DNA from 2 places in the Facklamia sp. HMSC062C11 genome. Region 2 is predicted to be linked to the other one. Evidence: predicted binding sites of a transcription regulator. Region 2 holds the regulator's gene; the other holds the start of a gene.
The links. Region 2 encodes NrdR, which represses ribonucleotide reductase genes. Its sites were predicted from a motif close to ACACNATATATNGTGT; they were not measured.

Region 1 (10,924 bases), on a different contig from region 2:
TGTTAACGGTCAAAATCCGGAAAAAATGGTTCACCGTGATCATTTTGCTTCGCTGACACCCATATATCCTGATCGACCGTTACATTTATCCTATGCCCAAGAGGTTTTATCCAACCGTTTAATCGACCTTATCTCTCCAGTTGGTTTTGGTCAAAGGGGGATGATAGTGGCTCCACCAAAAGCAGGGAAAACAACTCTGTTAAAGGAAATTGCTCGAGGGATTCGTCATAATTATCCTAAGACCCATTTATTCGTCCTACTAATTGATGAAAGACCTGAAGAAGTAACCGATTTTGAACGGTTTGTTGAAGGCGAAGTGGTTGCATCTACTTTTGATCAAACACCAAGCAATCATATTCGGGTAGCCTCGCTATTGTTGGCACATGCCCAAAGGCTTGTTGAGAGTGGTGAGGATGTCGTCATTTTATTAGATTCGATTACTCGTTTGGCAAGAGCATATAATTTGGTGGTTAAGCCTTCTGGACGAACACTTACAGGTGGTTTTGATCCAGCTGCCTTTTACTTTCCTAAGCGTTTTTTTGGTTCAGCTCGTAATATTGAGAATGGTGGATCTTTAACGATCCTCGCTACGGCATTGGTGGATACTGGCTCACGAATGGATGAGATTATCTATGAAGAATTTAAAGGGACAGGGAATATGGAATTGCACTTGTCACGTGAGTTAGCTAATCGGCGTATTTTTCCTGCTTTAGATATTAAAAACTCGTCTACAAGGCGAGAAGAGTACTTGATGGATGACCATACGTTGGATTTAATTTGGCGGTTACGAAAGGGATTAGGTAGAGAAACTTTAGAGATAACCGACCAGCTGATTCAGCTTTTAAGTCGATCAGAAGATCAAATTTCCTTTTTACAAGCCCTAGAGAAGATGCTTCCAAAATAGATGAATAATGATCTATATAGCTTAATCTGCCCCTCCTTCTTGAAGTGAGTGTTAGAAGAAAAAGTTTTTAAAGGCTGTGGTCGAGTGCCATGGCCTTTTTGATTGGGTTTGTGAAAAAAATAAATTTGAATAAGGAAAGGTGGATGTCATTGGCTTTGTGACTCCTCAAATTTGAACAAGGCAAAATATCCCTTGAAAATCCATTTGCATCTGATATGATACTATATGTAGTGATGAAATAATAAGTATCTACTAAATATTGTGTTTTTTTATATTTATTTTAGTGATGAGGAATGGTCTAAATCGTATGCTGTTCCTTTTTGAAAGGAATGAAAGTCATGGAAACGACAAGATATCGATGGCAATTTACTGGGATGAATCAGGAAATGCATCAAGCTTATACCAATGCGACAAGCTTAGAAAAAGCTATGGAACAATTAATTAATAAAGATCAGCGCGTCATTAATGAAAACGCAAATAAAGATGCCAATGTATTTAATACACAAAGGGATTTAACGGCTGGAAGTGTTGCTAAAGCGGTTGGGTTAAAAATGATGCCTAAGTCTGTTGCTTTTGCACATCTTAAGGGAGATATTCATTTTCATGATTTAGATTATTCACCCTATATGCCAATGACAAATTGCTGTTTAGTAGATATAGAAGGTATGCTGAAAAATGGCTTTGAGATTGGGAACGCCAAAGTGGAGAGCCCTAAATCCATTCAAACGGCAGCGGCTTTAGTGAGCCAGGTTATTGCCAATGTTGCGTCCAGTCAGTTTGGAGGAACATCCATTGATCGAATCGATGAAGTGTTGGCTCCTTATGCTGAAATCTCTTATCAAAAGCACTTTAAAAAGGCTCAAAAATGGATTGAAGACCCTGCCAAACAAGAAGCATATGCTAAAGAGCTCACCGCTAAGGAAATTCATGACGCTTGTCAAAGTATGGAATATGAAGTGAATACTCTGTATACTTCCAACGGACAAACCCCTTTTGTTACTTTCGGTTTTGGGCTAGGTACTTCATGGTATGCTCGAGAAATTCAAAAAGCCATGCTTGAAATTCGCATTGCGGGCTTGGGAAAAGATAAACGTACAGCGATCTTTCCTAAATTAGTCTTTATTTTACAGGATGGTATTAACCTCAAATCTGAAGATCCAAACTATGATATCAAACAATTAGCGGTTGAATGTTCCACTAAGCGGATGTATCCGGATGTGATCTCAGCAAAAGTATTAACAGAGATTACTGGAGATGTTAAGACGAGTATGGGATGCCGTTCTTTTCCTCAAAAATGGGTAGATCCAGAGACTGGAAAAGCGGTGAATGCAGGTCGAATGAATTTAGGGGTGGTGACTTTAAATTTACCGCGGATTGCCTTGGAGTCAAAAGGTGATAAGGATCTTTTTTGGGAGATTCTTGAGGAACGTTTAAGCATCGCTAAAACGGCCCTTTTGTATCGAATTAAACGGGTTAAGGAAGCAAAACCTGAAAATGCGCCAATTCTTTATGAGTTTGGAGCTTTTGGGAAACGCCTTAAAGACGGGGAAGATGTAGATCAGTTATTTAATCATCGCCGAGCCACGATTTCGTTAGGCTATATCGGTTTATATGAGGTGGGGAGTGTGTTTTTTGGTCCTGATTGGGAATCGGATGAAACAGCACGTCAGTTTACCTTAGATGTAATGAAGAACCTCAAAGCACATACAGATGCGTGGGGGGATGAATATGGCTATCATTTTTCGGTTTATGGGACGCCTAGTGAATCCTTAACGGATCGATTTTGTAGGTTGGATAAGGCAAAATTTGGAGCGATTGAGGGGATTACTGATAAGGGGTACTATAATAACTCCTTCCATTTAGATGTACGAAAAGATTGGACCCCTTTTGAAAAATTAACCTTCGAAGCGCCTTATTCTCATTATTCAACGGGTGGATTTATTCAATATGCGGAGTACCCTAATATTAAGCAAAACCCTAAAGCTTTAGAGGCAGTATGGGATTTTGCTTATGATTATGTAGGATACTTAGGGACTAATGCCGTAATTGATCATTGCTATGAGTGTGGCTTTGACGGTGAATTTAAGGCGACGGCTAAAGGCTTTGAGTGTCCAGAGTGTGGAAATCGAAATCCAGATACTTGTGATGTGGTAAAGCGTACTTGCGGTTATTTAGGCAATCCGATGAAACGTCCTTATATTGAAGGCCGTCAAAAGGAAATCAATGCTCGTGTAAAAAACATGCATGGATCATCTTTAGTAGATGCTGATCAGCATCGATTAGCTCGTATAAAAATTGAAAATCAAGAGGGTGAGACCTTTGACCACAAGGGATAATTCACAATTACCAAAAAATCCTCGCCCAAAGGAATGGTTGGCCAAGGATTGGTCAAAAGGTAAAATTGCAGATTATAAACCTTATAACTTTGTAGATGGAGAGGGCGTTCGTTGTTCTATCTACGTTTCGGGGTGTTTGTTTGCTTGCCCAGGATGTTATAATGCGGCGGCGCAAAATTTTAATTATGGGATTGATTATACGCCTGAATTAGAGGAGCAGATATTGAATGATTTGTCAGCACCTTATTGTCAGGGATTAACGCTGTTAGGGGGCGAGCCGTTCTTGAATACCAATGTGCTTGTGCCCTTATGTCAAAAAGTGCGTCAACGTTTTGGACAGAGTAAGGATATTTGGTCCTGGACAGGTTATACTTTCGAAGAGTTGCAAGAAGAGTCTAGGGATAAGTTAGTTCTTTTAGAGATGGTCGATGTCTTAGTTGATGGGCGGTTTTTATTAGCTGAAATGGATTTAACCAAGGCTTTTCGAGGAAGCCGTAATCAACGCATTATTGATGTTAAAGAAACTTATCGTCAAGGTAGGGTGGTTCTCTATATTGATGATTAGTAATCGTTTTAAAGAGGTCGGATAATGAACCGGCCTTTTTATTTTAATGACATTGATACCGCTTTATAATTAGGTATAATAGAAATAACTAATTAAGGAGGAAGGGGATTACCATGAAAAAACAATTAAAAGTTATGTTAGCGGGTGCTAGCTTGATGCTGCTTTTTCCTAGTATGACACCATTACTAACGAGTTTTAGTGCAGACATGCCACGAGTCTTGGCTAAAGAATCAAAAGAACTTTTATCTTTAGGGGCTACCTTGTCTCCAGACCAAGAAACGATGACGCGTCAATACTTGGGGGCAGTGAATACCCCAACCAATCAAACATTACGAATTGATGGAAATACGATTAATCGTTATCTTCGGGATGGATCGAATTCAGCAACGGGTGTCTATTCTTCAGCTTTCATTATTCCACAAGCACCTGGCTATGGCGTACAAATTCAAGTAGTCACCCCTCAAAATATTACGATGGTGACACCAACGACTTATCAAAATGCTGCCATCACTTCGGGGGCTAAAGATGTTCTAATAAGAATTGCCACACCGATACAAGTAACTGGTGAAGGAGCCCTAGTGGGTGTGTATGCCTTGCTTGAAAAAACAGGACAAAAGATTGACAATCACGATGTAGATGTGGCAGGTAAAGAAATAAAAGTTGTTCAAAATATCCAAAATATTACCCAGATCAATAATTATCAGATTAACCAGATTATTTCTCATATTAAGATTGATATTGTTAATCAGATTACTAACAATACTACGATTAATGCAGATCAAATATCTCTGATTGTAATGAATCAACTTCAAGCAGCTAAAGTGGATCATCGTTTGAACAATGATTTATTACAAGAATTATTAAAATTTGCACAGGACTTTGCCGAAACGGATGCTGCAAGACGTAAAGAGACGATTGATCAATTACAAGTATCTGTGATTGGGTCGGGTTGGGAAGAAATTTTAACCAATCAAGAGGGAAGTTTAACGGTTGAGCAAGCCTTGCAGCTTAAGTTGCCGGATTATCAGGATGCTGATCGTTATCATCCGATTATTCCAGCTTTGTTAGATCATCTAATGGTCCAATTAAAGGCAGGGGATACTCAAGCTTGTCAATCAGTGTACTCGCATACATTTATTGTAGAGAAGCTCCAAGCTCCGTTGAGTCAAGAAGAGTACGAGGCACTTAATTATATTCGAGCGCTCTGCTATCAAGTCCTAGCAGGACTTCCAGAGAATAAGGATAGTCAGGAATCGTTAAAAGTAAAATGGTTAAGGACTTTGGATCAAGCTCGTCAAATCCATGATAATCCTGCAATGAGTCAATTGGTTCAAGCAATCGCTTTTGCGACAGGGTATGCGCCAGAGGCTTATAATTATCAATTAAAGCGTCAATCAGATAACAAGATAGATTTAGCGATATTATCCGTTAATCCGGATCAGGAGGGTTCTATTGGAGAGTATCAGGTTGAATTTAAGAGCGAAGAGGATTTATCTGTGAAAGATCTTTCAACGAATGAGACACTTATTCCCGTCTATGACTTTAAAGGAGAGTATGGTGTTGAAGTAGAGGATCACTCAGTTAAAGCACCGATTCCAGCTGATTATCAATTGCAGACAATGGAAGAGTCAAGAGAGGCAGAAGATCAGGAAACGACTCTGATTCTCGGTCAAGAGTCAAGCCAAGAAATGATACAAGAGGAAGCCTCTAGCCAAGAAAATACTAGCTCAACAGATGAGGAAGAAGCCTCTTCTGAAGAAGCGGTTGAAACAAGCGATGAGTCAAGCGAGGATACGACGAGTGAGAATACGGAAGAAGTAGACCCCGTATTACCGAGTGATCCTTTGGGTCAGAGTCGATTTGCTGGGCAAGCTCGCCAGGAATTTGATGAGTATTTCTATAATGAATGGTCAAAGGCCATGGGTCAATCCTATTTAGAATATGGTGATACTAGGCAAGGGGATTTCAATGGGTTAGTTCTGGCACAAGGTTTAGATGGGATCTCGCTACCTATAAATGGATCCAATCTAACGGTTGCAATTGATCGAGTTGATCAGACCCCTCAAGCGGATGTCTTTTACGTTGTGTCGGTGCGATCTGATATGGATAGTAATCCAGAAGACCCTCATGTTTATCTTTTGGGATATCTCAATGGTGAAGCTCATATCTTGGTTAATCAGGGTAATGCGCTTGCCTTTGCAGACAGTCAAAATGCTGATTTGTCAGAAAAATTTTCTCGAGCTATGGTTGATGTACTCAATGGGTTAGCCGTTCAAGAGGAAACAGAGGATTCTACGCCATCCCAGGAAACTGGTCAGGAACAAGTTGAGGACTCGTCGGATGACTTATCGGAAGCTGATTCAGGAGACAGTGATGTTCAAACGGATCCAATTGAGTCTAGTCAGGATGTATCAGAAGCAGCTACCGAAGACCAGGAAGAAGATTCAATGGGTGAGCAACAAATGACGCCAAGTATGGAATTGTTGACTCAATCACTGGCAGAGCAAGCTAGTGGTGAATTAACTTTCTTCCTACAAGGAATGAATGTGCCTCAAGGAATTTTCCTTACTCAAAGTGAGATCTTTTTACATAGCCTAGAAGATACTTCGGCGAACCCATTTGATTATGATGACCTTCGTCAGATGCCTTTTAATCAAGGTGAAAACTACAGCTACCAACTTCAATCAATTCCATCTAAAGAAATTCGAATTTTTTCTGCAGATCAATCAGGAATACGGACTGTTCAGGTTGATACACGAATTAATCTTTTAGGAATCCGAGAGGATGCAGGCTATTCGAATGATTTCTATTTATTTATTAATCGCCAAGGTAAATTGACCTTAGTGACGCCGAACTTTGCGGGAAATGTTTCTCCTGATGAGTCAGATGTGATGTTGGAGTATCCGCTATTTAACTAAAATTGAATCTATTAATTGAAAAAGCCGAGTCATAAAAAGTTATGACTCGGCTTTTTGAGTGAAGCAAGATAAAGTTTAGGGAGTTATATTATTAATAAAGTTATCTTGGTAAAGATCTTTAGCGACTAAACTAACGAAGTACTCCATTCCCTCAATCGATAGATGGATGTCATCAATATCATAATATTCAGGATGACCTTGAGCGATAGCATGCCAATCAATCACATGAATATTTGGATAGGTTTGACTAGCCCACTCAATGATATCATTGACCTGTTTAAGGTGCTCGACAGCAGAGTTCGTTGTAACCAGGTAGATCTGACGATCGCCAGCAACTTTAATTAAGTCACTAATCCCTTCCTCGTCTAATCCGGCATTGGTACCAATATTAATGACTAACGTATCATTGACAACACCTTCTTGGATTAATTGAGCCAACTTTTCATCGGCATCCCATACTTGCATCGATACATAACCAAAGAAATTTGAGGACCGGAAGAGATTCACAAAAGCTGGACCATTCAACTTGGCTAATGAGTCCCCAAAGAGGGTCACTTTTGCTTCCAGAGCATAGACTTGTTGAAGGGGTGTTAAGGCCTCTGCAATAATCGGATTAAAAACAGCTAACTCATCGATAATTGCTTGATTTTCTTCTGAAATATCTAAGCTAGCAAAATCTATTCGTTGACGCGGATCCTCTTTTAAGGCTAGCTCAACTGGACTTTCCCTTGTTTGCACAGGAAGAATGAAATGGGTTCCTAACGTCTTATCAACTTGACTAAGATAGTCTTTTAGGTTTTTAGCGGAATGATCATAGGGATAATAAAAGTTCAAGGGGCTTGGATCGGCTTGGTAGTTGCCATATTCTAATTGGAATAAGGCTAAAGGTTTATCATTTTTAGAGATCGCAATGCCGTAGCCCAACGCCATACACAGCCCCCAAAAAATAAAACTACGAGCTAAGGTGAGTAGCCCAGGTGTTCCGGTATAGAAGGAGCCAAAAGTCTTAAGATCTTGTATCCAGGATAAATCATTACCAAATAAATAGGTAAAACGCTTGGATTCAATGAAGTAATAAAATAGGCTACCTATCATAAAAATGCTGATAAAGCAGATGATTTTCAATAAAAGAACTTGCCCTTGAAAGAGCCTCAATAAACTAAAAGCCAGGACGGTTATCGGATAGTAGCAAAGGTAGAAAGAGTATGAGGCTTTGCCAATATATGTCAGACCAGGATTTCCGATGGTTGATTCAAAAAACTTGTTAGAACGTTGATTAGCAAATAAAAAGACCAATGTTAAAAGATCAAAATAAGCTAGGCCCATTTGATAAGTCCAAGGATGATTATCATTTAGGCTGAAAGTCATCAAGAGCATATCGAAGAGGGCGATCGTCCCGATTAGGGTGATGAAAATAGTGCTTTTTCGCGAGGATAGATGACGGAATAATTTATTGAGTTCTGGAAATAGAAAATATGCGAAAATCCCAGTGGCGAATGAACCGTAACGTGTAAAGAGACCATAATAAACATTTGATGGATCAGTATTGGGTCGGTAGAGTTGCCAATAAGCTCCGTGACAGATAAAAACAATAGCTAGCCAAAAGAAGACTTGATACTTTCTCCAAGGCTCCCAAATCCGTTCAGTAAACCATCGATTAATAAGCAATAAAATTAATGAAACGATGAAGGATTGGACATAAATGGCCACATACCATAAATGAGTATAGGGTGAGGCTAGGGCCATGTCAGTAAAATAGGACTTATCACTAGCTAGTTGAAAGAAGTTGTTAAAGAAAAATAAGGATGCTAAGATATCATTCCGCATACTTTTTAGTGCAGTTGGATTAATGATTAAATATAAAGATACGATAATAGCCATGAGCCACAGAAGTGGTATCCAAAGACGGGCTAATTGTTTTTGAATTAAGCGGAGGGTATTTGTTTTCCATTGATCAAAAGATAGGTTTTGAACCTTACGCGCTAAAAAATAGCCTCCAAAAACAAGGAAGGCATTGACGTAAAAGAAGCCTCCTGGAACCAAATTTGGCCATAGATGGTATAAAATAACGGCAAGAATGGATAGTCCCTTCAAGCCGTCTAAGCTTTTGATGCGGTTGCTTTGCATAGTATTCAACTCTCTTTATGTTATTCATGGTCATTATAAGCTTAATAAGAATAAATTAAAAGTTTATTTAAAGAATTTTTTAAAGGGGATAACGAATAATACTTATATAAATGTATTTAGTGTAGGATTCTGTTTTAGTCGATAAGTGCTTGTGCTCAGGGGTTAGAGCGAGTCCCTTTTTTGTTAGATTATTTTAAAATATAGTAGGCTAGGATTATTAAAATAATAAAGAGTAACCAACGAGAATTGGACGATTCTGATTTTTTGCTCTTTTTGCGAGATCTACCTAGGTAAGAAAGCGGATTGGTTGAAAAGGTGGTACGACGGTAGATGGTATTATAGAGGGCTTTCTTCGGATTTCTTAGCCATCCCATTCCTTTTTTTCCATAAAAGGGATTGAGGCTTCGCTTGATACGCCGTTTGATTTGACCGGTGGTACGAGCCTTAATGCTTTTTTCAAGATTCATTTTACGTGGACCTATTTTCATTAGGAGTCTTCCTTTCTTCGCTAGATATTAATTCCATTCTATAATGAACGCATCGATAAAGCACTATTTATTTTTTATAAATTTTTAGGCAGAGACTTGACAGCTTACTTTTTAATGATTATAATTAAGCTACAATCAAATAAGATAAATCTGAACAAGCGGTAAATTTATTTATGCAGCTGGGTTACATGAAAAATGTAACAGCAGAGCCAGAGCGCACTGTGAGACAGTTATTAACTGTCTTTGGTGCGCTCTTTTTTTATACTTATTTAGATTAGTGACTAAAAAGGAGACGAGAAAGATGTTGACGTATTTGTTAAAAGAAAGAAGCGGCCGGTTTGTATTATTAGGAACAGGATGTCTATTAGCTGGTTACTTGTGCCAATTTCTATCTTTGCCCCTGGTTTCAACGCTGTGTTTTTACATTGCGATATTCTTTTTAGGTTATCAAGCCACCAAAAATGCTATCGTAGATACCTGGCAGAATCGCCAACTCAATGTTGATCTGTTGATGATTTTAGCGGCTTTGGGAGCGTGTACTATTGGATTTGAATCAGAAGGTGCTTTGCTCTTGTTTATATTTGCAGTCGCAGAAGTCCTAGAACAATATGCCAATGATCGCTCGTCGTCGGCAATTACGGCTTTGATGAGCCAAGTACCAGAAACAGCTCAACGACTTTTGCCTTCTGGTGAAACAGAAGAAGTATTAACCGAGGAATTAAAAGTTGGTGATCAAATTTTGATTGCTAAAGGGGCACAAATTTCCATTGACGGAACGGTTGAGTCGGCGGTTGAAGTTAATGAGGCTGCTTTGACAGGGGAGTCCGTACCGGTTCATAAAAATATAGGCGAGGAAGTCTATGCTGGAACAGTAAATGATGGCCAGTCCTTTGTGCTCAAGGTATCGAAAACAGCAGATCAAACAGTCTTTTCGAATATTATCCGTATGGTGGAAGAGGCTGAAAACCGTCCAAGTAAGGCTTCGCGGTTTATTGATAAAATTGAAAATAAATATGTATGGTCTGTACTAATTGCGGTCCCACTCTTTATTGCGCTTTTGCATTTTGGTCAAGGGTTAAGTTTTCAAGAAGCTTTTTATCGAGGAATGGTTTTCTTAACAGTGGCGAGTCCGTGTGCCTTAGTGGCCTCAGCCACTCCTGCTACTTTAGCCGCTATTTCTAAAGGGGCTAGAAACGGTATTCTAGTGAAAGGGGGAGCTGCTCTGGAAGCTTTGAATCAAATGGAGCACTTATTGAGTGATAAGACGGGAACTTTGACCTTCGGAGCTTTTGATGTGGTCGACTATGAGCTAGTGGATGAATTGTTGGCAGAGGTGGTATTTATGGAACAGCATTCGACCCATCCTATCGCCCAAGCGATCGTGACAAAGTTTAAAGCGGTCGATCTATCGAAGTTGGATCGTCAGCAAGAAGTTGAAGAATTGACCGGTTCAGGCCTTCGAAAAGGTTCGATCCAAATCGGAAAGCCGTCTGATTTTAATGGTTTTGCAGATCCAAAGGGGATTCAGGGTAAACTATCTCAGTCAGATTATACCTATGTCCTAGTGTCGAAAGATCAACAAATTC
Region 2 (10,924 bases):
TCTAAATTTATTAGATAATCAGCCGATTATGAATCAAAACCTGATTGCTCAAACGATGACTCAAAGTGTTGATCCTTTCTTTGAAGAAGTGCCGGTTGATTGGCAAACGCAGGACGTTAATTTTGGAACGACAGCTGAAGGTCATCAAATCTATACTCGTAAAGAAGGAAGTGAAACCGGTGAAATCAGCCTTCATTTCACTCCTGAAACAGATGATCCTTATTTTATTAAGATACCGCGAAGTTTATCGACCTATCTTAATGAGGTGACTCTTAGCTTGAATGATCAATCCTTTGCTTATCGTTCAAAATTTACCAACGATCAAGTTTTCAATGTGGCCTCAGGGGCAAAAGGGGTTGAACAATCTTTTAAAATTACTTTAAAAGCAGACCGCCAATTTGATCTAACTCAATTGAAACTATATCGTATGGATGCTAAACGAGTTAAGGATTTGATTCAATCCCATCAAGCTGAGGGACTAGAGGTGAGCGAATGGGGTTCTAATTATGTCACAGGTCAAGTCCATATTGATCACTCCGATTATTTATTAACATCGATTCCTTATGATGAGGGATGGCGAGTTAAGCTAGATGGGCAAAGCGTTCAACCTATTAAAGCGTGGGATGCCTTATTGGCTTTCCCAATCAATCGGGGTAATCACCAAGTAGAATTAACTTTTATTCCAAAGGGCCTTATCCTTGGGGTGGGTATTTCAATAATTTCAGTTATTACATTAATTATTTGTTCAATTTATCGCGAAAAGATTAGACCACGTCAGATTAAAAAGGAGGAAGACCATGCCTGAATTACCCGAAGTTGAAGCTGTTAGGCAAGGGTTAGATCGTTTAGTGACGGGTCGAACGATTGAACAAATTCAAGTATTATGGCCACGAATTGTTGATGCGAGAACGCCAGAGGAAGTCTCTGGGTTTGAAGCTAGTCTTGCAGGCTCAACAATTCAAAAAGTGTCTCGCCGTGGCAAGTACTTACTCTTTTATTTGGACGATGGTATTTTGGTGTCTCATCTAAGAATGGAAGGAAAATTCCATTTTTTTCCGCAAGCCAACTCGGCTGATTTGCCTGCTCATGTTCATCTTAAATGTTATTTTACCGATCAATCATTGTTGGTTTATCAAGATGTCCGTAAATTTGGACGTTTTGAACGACTTGAATTGGGTCAAGAGGCCGAATTTTTTGCGAATAAAAAGTTAGGGCCAGAGCCCACGGCGGATTGCTTTTTATTGCCGGATTTTACAGAATCTTTAGCTAAGTCACAGCAAATGATTAAGCCGGCTTTACTGAGTCAGCGTCTGGTGGCTGGCTTAGGGAACATCTATGTTGATGAATGTCTATATCAAGCTGGAATTCATCCGGCAAGGCGAGCAAAAGATTTAAGAAACAATCAAATAATACAGTTGCATCAAGCGATTATTGAGACGATTCAGTCTGCAGTAAAAGCTGGTGGATCCTCAGTTCGAAGTTATCGAAATGCCTTAGGCGAGGCTGGACATTATCAGGATCAGTTGAAGGTTTACCAGCGACAAGGACAAGCTTGCCTTCGTTGTGGACATGAGATTCAGAAAATAAAGTTAGCTCAGAGAGGAACTCATTTTTGTCCGCATTGTCAAAGATTGGGGGAAGTAAATTAATGCCCTACGTTATTGGAATAACAGGTGGAATCGCATCAGGAAAATCCACAGTAGCGGCCTACCTTAGACAACTTGGCTATCACGTTATTGATAGCGATCAGGTTGCGCATGACTTGATGAATCAAGCTCCTTTATTAGAGACCTTAAGTCATACTTTTGGTGATAGAATTGTGGACGATCGTGGTCAACTTGACCGGAGGCAATTAGCCTCAATCGTATTTAGTGATCCTAACTCCTTGGAAACTTTGAACCAATTAACGCACCCGCATATTTTTGAACGACTGCAAGCAATGTTGGCAGAAGTTCAAGCAGAGTTGTGTTTTTTGGAAGTCCCTTTGTTGTACGAATCCGGACGATTAGAATTATATGATGAAGTGTGGTTAGTTTGGTTGGATGAAGCGAGTCAATTAGAACGATTGATGAAGAGAAATGGCTATTCCTATCAGGAGGCCAAAAGTCGAATCGATAGTCAATGGCCCTTAGAAAAAAAGCGCCAGTTAGCTGACCGAGTTATTAATAATCAAAATGGCTATTTAGAAATGAAAAATCAAGTCAATCAAGCCTTACAAGGGCTTATAAATAAGTTATAATAGATTCTATAAGGGTTAGTAGAGAGGGGGGGCTTTGATGGAATGCCCAAAATGTCATCAATCGCAGCTGAAAGTGATTGATTCAAGACCAGATGACTCCGCGAATGCTATTCGTCGCCGTCGTGAATGTTTAGCTTGTGGCTATCGTTTTAATACCTATGAACGTATTGAACGACGACCAATATTAGTGATTAAACGTGATGGGATGCGCGAGGAATTTAATCGCGATAAATTATTAAGAGGGATCGTTCGGTCGGCCGAAAAACGACCAATTACGGGTCAACAGATGGAAGACTTAGTAAATCAAGTTGAGACACAAATTATTGAACAGAATCAATCAGAAATTGAAAGTAAGCAAATCGGTGAATATGTGATGCCTTTATTGTTAGAGTTAGATGAAGTGGCCTATATTCGATTTGCTTCTGTCTATCGTAAGTTTCAATCGAAGGAGATGTTCATTAAGGAACTCGAAGCCTTAGATACTAAAAAGACGGAGAGCCCGACAACGCCTGTAGAACTTGTGAAGGATGAAGATGAATGATTAATCCATATCAAGCTTATCGGGTAAAGACTCAAAATCAGTTAGGGCCAAGCCAATTGCAAGTGTTAACACAGCTATATCAACCTTTTATGGGAGGACTAGCTTTGAGTCTGTATTTGACCTTAGCGAATCAACCCTTAGAGGCGCTTAATTGGTCGACGCGTCAATTGCATGCAGTGTTAATCAGTCAAATGAATGTGGGGATTAAGGATTTCAATCAAGCACGAGTAAACCTTGAAGGAGCAGGCTTGCTAGAGACATATCGAGATCAATCTTCTCATTCGAACCATGATCGGCAAACCATTATTTATGAATTGAAATGGCCTTTGTCTTCTGAACGTTTTTTTAAGGATCCTCAACTTTCTCTGGCTTTGTTTAACCAGATTGGGGATCAGGCTTACTTCAATCTGATCAAACAGTGGATTAATCAAAGTGATTTAGAAGACAGTTGGCGTCCCATGACCCTTGATTTTTCCTCGGTTTATCACGTGGGGAATCAAAGTAATCGGTTAGGAGAGATACAAGAAGCTGTTCAAGGCTTAGATTTTAAAGATCGATCAGGTTTGCAGATAGATCCTTTGAGTTTACAAGATCTATCCTTTAACTTTGATTTGTATTTACAGATTTTGTCTACCAAGTCGATGAACATGGATCATTTAACTCAGGCTGTTTTATTACAAATAGCTAGTTTGAGTCAGTTCTATCAACTAGATGAAGCAGCGATGGCTCAGGTAACTTATTTAGCTCAAAATCCTATTTCAGGACATATTAACTTGGTGGATTTAAAAACATATGCACAAAAGCAGGTTTTCTTTAAGCAAGAGCGGAAAAAACCAGAATTGACTATTCAAGATCAACCTTTGGTTATTGATCCCCAGCTAAAAACGAATTATCCTCATTTCTCAGATAAAGAATTGGAGATCGTTACTCTTTGTCAAAGTTTAAGTCCAAAAGAATTTTTACAAAGGGTAAAAGTAGCAGCAGGAGGCTTTGCGACGTCTTCTGAATATCATTTTGTTAAAGAATTGCAAAAAAATTCTTCGCTGTCTAATGGCGTGATTAATATGTTGATTTATTATCTGATTGCATTAGAGAAAAAGGCAACCTTTGAGAAGGGGTGGTCTGATCGCATCGCTAATGAATGGCAACAAGCTGGTCTTAAGGATCCTGCCCAGACTTTAGATTACTTGCATAAAGCGCAGGAAAAGAAGAAAGACCAAGCAAAAAATGACTTTAGAACTGCTAAATTTAATAAGTACTCAAGGCGGTCTAAGCGTCAGGAAAAACTCCCTTCATGGTTAGCTACATCAGATCCTAACAAGCATGGAAGTGAAGAGTCACCATCGACCGATAAGCAAACGAATTCGGGGGTTGAACTATCAGAAGATGAGATTCGGCAGCGCCTACAGGCGATTTTAAAAAAGGAGGGGAGATAGATGCAAAATATTGGACAGGTAATGGATCAGGTGTTGAAGCGTTTGCCTCAAGCTGGATCGAGTCAAGCGATTTTTCAATCTTTGCTTTCTTTTGAACCCATTCAACGGTTTTTGAATGAACACCCAGAAGAGATAACAACTCAAATGATTGTTAATAGTTTGTCGAAATTAAATGAATATAAGTTAGAATGTGAGGCACTTGCTGCAGGAAAGCCGGGTCAAAACCCTGGGTTTCAGCCTAAATTATTTTTGAACGCAGGGTATATTGATATTACTTATGAGCCGACACGGGCCTATCAAGAACGGCAAAGCCAGCTCTACAAAAAATCCTTGATTGATAATCGAATGATGTCACGCGATGTGCAGGAGGCGTCACTTGATAAATATGATATAAATAATCCACAAAGACGACTAGTTTTAGAAGCGGTGACTGATTTTTTGGGTCAAGTACAGGACGATATGCATTTAGCTAGGGGGATGTATTTAACGGGTCCTTTTGGTGTGGGAAAGACCTATTTATTAGGAGCCTTAGCCAATGCATTGGTCTATTTAAATATTGACGTAACAATGGTGCACTATCCAACTTTGACCAATGAAATGAAGGCTTTAATTAAGTCGAATAACGGTGTATATAATGAACTTAAGAAGCTGCAAAGGGTATCGGTGCTTATTTTAGATGATGTGGGTGCAGAATCAAATTCTGCTTGGCTAAGGGATGATATTTTATCCGTCATTCTAGAGTCTCGGATGAAGGAATCTTTACCGACTTTCTTCACGTCAAACTTTTCAATGAATGAAATGGAACAACATTTGGCTTCTACTCGAGAGGCTGATGAACCGGTTAAGGCGAAGCGATTAATGCAACGAGTGCGGTATTTAGCAAAAGAATTTTACCTTGATGGAGAAAATCGACGCTTACAGGGTCGCGATTAGGAGGAGCTTATGAATAATCGACACAAAATTGACGAAGAAAAAATACTGATAGACAGAAGGTATATTACAACTTTGTTAGTCATTGCTTTATTCATTCAAATCGTTATTTTAGCTTTGTATTATTTCAAAGAAAAACAAGTGGCTTTAGCTTTTCCGATGGTGTTGGGAATTTTTGTTAATTTTGTCGCATGTGTGAAGACTAGCCAGTTGGGCAAATAATGGATTGTCTATAAATCGTTATTAGTGGTTTGTCAAAGTTAAGGATTTTTTTTGCGGATGAATAAGGAAAATTAAATTAATCCTTGCAATCTCGACTTAATCGTGCTTTAATGAAGCTAGAAGTCATTTGACTCTATGAAAAGCCAAAATGAGGTCTCTCTCAATTTTAGAAAGCGACTGGTTGATGAAAAGTCCCATTGATAGATCTTATTACCTCTTTTCATTTTTTTCGACTGAAAATTAGATAGGTAAGTCGAGACGGTAGAGCCGTTAAACTCTTTTGAGATTACCAATTTGGTAATGAAATTGGGTGGAACCACGTAATTAGACGTCCCATTGGTTATATAGTAACCAATGGGTTTTTTTATGATAGAGGAGGAAAAAATATGTCACTTATTAAGATTACTTTACCGGATGGCTCGGTTAGGGAATATGAATCCGGTGTTACCCCGGATTTAATCGCAGAGTCCATTTCTAAGTCCTTAGCTAAAGCTACCTTGGCTGCTAAACTGAATGGTCAAATTATTGATCACAATCATCCAATTGTAGAGGACGGACAGGTGGAGCTTTTAACTGATAAAAGTCAGGAAGCCCTCGCAGTGTTAAGACATTCAGCGGCACATTTGATGGCGCAAGCTTTGACGCGTTTATATCCTGGTATTCATTTTGGGGTAGGTCCTGCCATTGAAAATGGCTTTTACTATGATACGGATAAAGAAATTCCGTTAACTGATGAGGATCTGCCAAAAATTGAAGCAGAGATGAAGAAGATTGTGGCAGAAAATTACCCAATCGAAGGCAGAGAAGTGAGTCGTGAAGAAGCCTTAGAAATTTTCCAAAACGATCCCTACAAATTAGAATTAATCCATGATTTACCAGAAGACGAAGTGATTACAGTATATTCACAAGGAGAATTTACGGATCTTTGTCGAGGGGGTCATGTTCCTTCAACGGGTAAGATTAAAGTCTTTAAGCTTTTGTCCTTAGCGGGGGCCTATTGGCGTGGAAATTCTGATAATAAGATGATGCAACGGGTTTATGGAACAGCTTTCTTTAAGCAAGCAGATCTAGATGCTTTCTTAAAACAACGGGAAGAAGCGAAGGAAAGAGATCACCGTAAACTGGGTAAAGAATTGGGGCTTTTTATGCTGAGTCAAGAAGCAGGCTCAGGCCTGCCATTCTGGCTTCCTAAAGGAGCAACCATTCGTCGAGTGGTTGAACGTTATATTCAAGATAAGGAAATTGAACTAGGTTATCAGCATGTTTATACCCCAGTAATGGCTAAAGTGGACTTGTATAAGACATCCGGTCACTGGGACCATTATCAAGAGGACATGTTCCCACCTATGGACATGGGAGATGGGGAAATGCTTGTTTTAAGGCCTATGAACTGTCCGCATCATATGTTGATTTATAAAGATGATATTCATTCATACCGTGAATTACCAATTCGTATTGCAGAGCTTGGTATGATGCATCGTTATGAAAAATCAGGTGCTTTATCAGGCCTTCAACGAGTTCGTGAAATGACACTCAATGATTCTCATATTTTTGTACGACCTGATCAGATTAAAGAAGAATTCACACGGGTCTTAAATTTAATTCAAGAAGTTTATCGTGATTTTGGGATTACCGATTATCGTTATCGTTTATCTTACCGTGATCCTAAGGATACAAAGAAATACTTTGATGATGATGAGATGTGGGAAAAAGCTCAAGCGATGTTAAAAGAAGCGATGGATGAGTTGGGATTAGAGTATTTTGAAGCGGAGGGAGAAGCAGCATTCTACGGACCTAAGTTAGACGTTCAGTTTAAGACAGCTATGGGACTTGAAGAAACAATGTCTACTGTTCAATTGGACTTCTTATTACCGGAGCGATTTGATTTAACCTATGTCGGTGAAGATGGACAAAATACCCATCGTCCTGTGGTTATTCATCGTGGAGTGGTATCGACAATGGAGCGTTTTGTTGCCTATCTGATTGAGGAATATAAAGGAGCCTTCCCAACTTGGTTAGCACCTGAGCAAGTGGTATTAATTCCAGTGAATCTCGAAGCGCATGGAGATCATGTTGAGGCGATGTATCACCAATTACAAGCACAAGGTATTCGGGTTGAAATGGATCTTCGCAATGAAAAATTGGGTTACAAGATTCGCCAAGCTCAAACTCAAAAGGTACCTTATCAATTAGTAATTGGAGATAAGGAAGTAGAATCTGGTAAGGTGAATGTTCGCCGATATGGACATGAAGAGACACAGGCAATGTCTTTAGAAAGCTTTATTGAGCATATTAAAGCTGATATTGCCAATAAGAGTCGTATTAAAGAATAAATATATCAAAAGCGAGAAACGGGCTAGCCCATTTCTCGCTTTTTGTAATATGCTTTTTGAACGATCTTTCTTAATATACGTTAAAATATATTAAAATATTTTTATATCCCTTACTTGTTTAGTTGACTGCTTATTAATTTGTCAACCGTCTAATAACTTAAGATTATTTCTAGTATGTTCACTTATATTTCTCATCAATTGCATGATAATTATAAGTCTTGTTAAATTGTAGAGTTCAATTTGATTGAGGAGCTCCCGATTTAGAAGGGAAATATCTTTTTAAAGAAATTGGTGATGGCATTGTCGCGATGATTTGTATAATTATTCGTCGATTTTTCTTTATTGGCTTTGTTTGGATTAGCTTGGTCTAGTGAGCCTTGGATCGATGCTTCGAGTGCTTCCTGTTCAGCAAGACTTAGATGTTTATTGGAAGGCAGCTGATCGTTTTTATAAAGATCTGGGTATTGGGCTAAAGCATCTAATAGAGTATAGATCTCTTGGTAAGGGCTAGAAAAGCTACCATCTTCGCGCATCATATTGCCCATAGAGACTGCAATTATTTTTCGACCATTTTCTTGCCCAGTAGCTACAAAGTTCAAGCCGGCAGCATCGGTTGATCCAGATTTAAGACCTGTGATACCTTCGCGTCCATATTCTTGACCAGGTAATAGTTTGTTGGTCGTGTAGAATATCTGTTCGTAATCCGTCCCCTCTTTGAAAACATATTGTTGCTTTTGAGAAATCTCTAATATCTCAGGGAATTCTTCCACAGTATATTGAGCCATGAGGGCAACATCTTGGGCAGACATGACATTTTCATTGGTTTTATCGGAACCGGGTAGTCGCCAAGACTCAGGGACTAGACTATTGGGAAGACCAGATACTGTATAGAAGGCAAAGTCGCGCATTCCCCATTCTTTAAGCTGATCAATAATGGCTTGGGTACCCTCTTGCTCGGAACCGTAAATATGCCACATTAAGACTGAGGTTGCATCGTTTCCTGACTTCATAATGACACCATGGAGTAGGTCTTTAACAGAATAAGAAACACCACCAACAAGCCCTGTACTTGATAATTCAGGATCATCAGATAGGACAGAAGTAATCTCTTCAGGGGCTTGAATTTCCTCATCCATATTCAAGCGACCTTCTTTGATTGCCTTGAAGACTAAATACGTAGAAATAACTTTTGACATGGAAGCAATAGGATAGGGGATATTGCCTTCTTTTTGAGCAAGAATATGATGGGTCTCCTCATCAATGACAGCATAAGAACGAGCCTCAAGTTCTTGATCAAATTTTTCTAATAAATCATTGGGGTAACTGTCTGGCATGACTATTGGATCAATGTTTTGAAATTGTTCTTTAGACCAGGAAAAATGAGGGGTTTTACTCAATTGGTTAACTTGAGCATTAATCTGGTTAGGAAGTGTAATTAGTGAACCAGCTAGACAGCAGAGGCTGAGATGGATGACTAATTTTCGGGTAAGTTTAGGAAGTTTAAGCATAGGTTTCCTCCTTGTATAATAAAGTCAATCGTGATCATTATACCTCAACTAAGTTCGATAGCCAATAAAAGTCATAGACTCTTTGAAAATTACTAGTAATTAAGAGGGCTTTGAGGTAAGATTTTACTAATATGAACGTGGAATGTTCTATGCTGAGATGAGGGAGTGATTTTTTTGCTTAAATCTTTATTTTCGAACGTATCCAGTCTATCTAACGATGAAAAGGTATTTTTATTAACTTCCTTTGCAATTCTTTTGCCTTATTATATTTGTGGGCCAGTGATAGTTATCGCGACGATTTATTTAACGATTCGTCACTGGAAAGATCTTATATCAGAGATTAGTCAGTTGCGTTATTTGCTGATATTTGTGATTTATGCGATTGCGGTGGCTTTGTATTATCGGAATTATCTAGGAATACTACTTCCTCTTGCCTTTGGTATATTTGGTCTCTTCTTTTTGATTTATAAACAGCTAGTCACAGCTCGACTTTATCGATGGAATTTAAAGATATTTACTTGGGGTTCGATTTTATTAGCATTTTATGCTTTTGGTCATTATGTAAACCAAGTATTAAGAGCAGGCTATGATTTGATGTATATTTTTAAATATCAAAATTTGCAGACGCGGGCCCAAGCCACGGTCTTCAATCCTAATTATTACGGTTTGCTGATTGCGATGGTCTTGGTGATGGCAATTTACCTAATTTTTAAATCGCGAAAACCTTATGAACGAATCTTGTCTTATATTGCCATCTTTATGAATTTAATAGCACTTATTCTAACGGGATCGCGTTGGTCGATTCCAACGGCCTTTTTAGGTGTTGTGATGATGGTTTTGGCTTTAAAACCAAAATTAGCATGGGCCTTAGCAGTAGCATCAGTTGGTTTACTTGTGGGGCTTGTTTTGAAGCCTAGTCTTTTGCCACGATTTACTAATTTGGCTTATGGTTTTGCGGATCGATATGGAATTTGGTTAGCAGGTTGGAAGTTGTTTGAAACCAGTCCTTTAATTGGTCGTGGGTCCATGACTTTTGTTAAGTTTTACTATTTGGTATCTGACCAAGCTAAAATGCATGCTCATCAAATTCTTGTTGATAGTTTAGCTAACTATGGTATTTTTGGAATGATGTTGCTTATTCTTTTTTTAAGTCCATTCTTTCGTTGGCTAGTTTTTCAACTAAAGGAATGGAGATTGACTCCGGAGCTTGGTTTAATAATTAGCTTGATAGGAGTGTGCCTATTTCATGGACTAATGGACGTTTCAATTATCTGGGTGCAAATGGGTTATATGCTTTTATGTTCAGTGGTTGTTTCTGATGAAACTTTGAGAGAAATTCAAACAAGTTAAGTTGAAAAGAACTCGCTAGCTATTGAATAGCTAACGAGTTCTTTTAGTGACTTATTTATTTGATTAATGGCTTAATTGATAGCGGTAGTATTGGTTGACCCTTAGATTCAACTCTCCCATGAATAAGTCAACGGTCCCAATATCTCGTGTCATAAGCACTAAAATATAAGCAGGACGTTTGCCATCATAGTAGATGCCAATATCGTGGTAGCCGGGCCCGTATTGACCATATTTTGTGGCCATTCCATTTTTGACAAAGAGTTTAAAACGCTCATTAGGTTCAGAGAGAAAGAGATATTTTAAGATACGCTGATGCTGAGCTTCAGTGGCCACCTGGTATAGGTAATTTTGCAGCATGCGTGGAG

Region 1: a site for NrdR is predicted at 1,123-1,138, ahead of nrdD (anaerobic ribonucleoside-triphosphate reductase). Genes of this name have one in related genera too.

Annotation. Positions count from the first base shown of each region.
Region 1 covers NZ_KV802382.1:79,704-90,627, forward strand. The annotation lists gene rho (transcription termination factor Rho) at 1-904, shown strand, start outside; gene nrdD (anaerobic ribonucleoside-triphosphate reductase) at 1,243-3,240, shown strand; gene nrdG (anaerobic ribonucleoside-triphosphate reductase activating protein) at 3,224-3,805, shown strand; gene HMPREF2758_RS02050 (DUF1002 domain-containing protein) at 3,919-6,723, shown strand; gene HMPREF2758_RS02055 (acyltransferase family protein) at 6,799-8,850, opposite strand; gene HMPREF2758_RS02060 (hypothetical protein) at 9,039-9,338, opposite strand; gene HMPREF2758_RS02065 (heavy metal translocating P-type ATPase) at 9,640-10,924, shown strand, end outside.
Region 2 covers NZ_KV802380.1:70,887-81,810, forward strand. The annotation lists gene HMPREF2758_RS01400 (YfhO family protein) at 1-805, shown strand, start outside; gene mutM (DNA-formamidopyrimidine glycosylase) at 798-1,649, shown strand; gene coaE (dephospho-CoA kinase) at 1,649-2,239, shown strand; gene nrdR (transcriptional regulator NrdR) at 2,277-2,780, shown strand; gene HMPREF2758_RS01420 (DnaD domain protein) at 2,777-4,216, shown strand; gene dnaI (primosomal protein DnaI) at 4,217-5,149, shown strand; gene HMPREF2758_RS01430 (hypothetical protein) at 5,159-5,368, shown strand; gene thrS (threonine--tRNA ligase) at 5,755-7,701, shown strand; gene HMPREF2758_RS01440 (D-alanyl-D-alanine carboxypeptidase family protein) at 7,962-9,209, opposite strand; gene HMPREF2758_RS01445 (O-antigen ligase family protein) at 9,375-10,559, shown strand; gene HMPREF2758_RS01450 (serine hydrolase) at 10,623-10,924, opposite strand, start outside.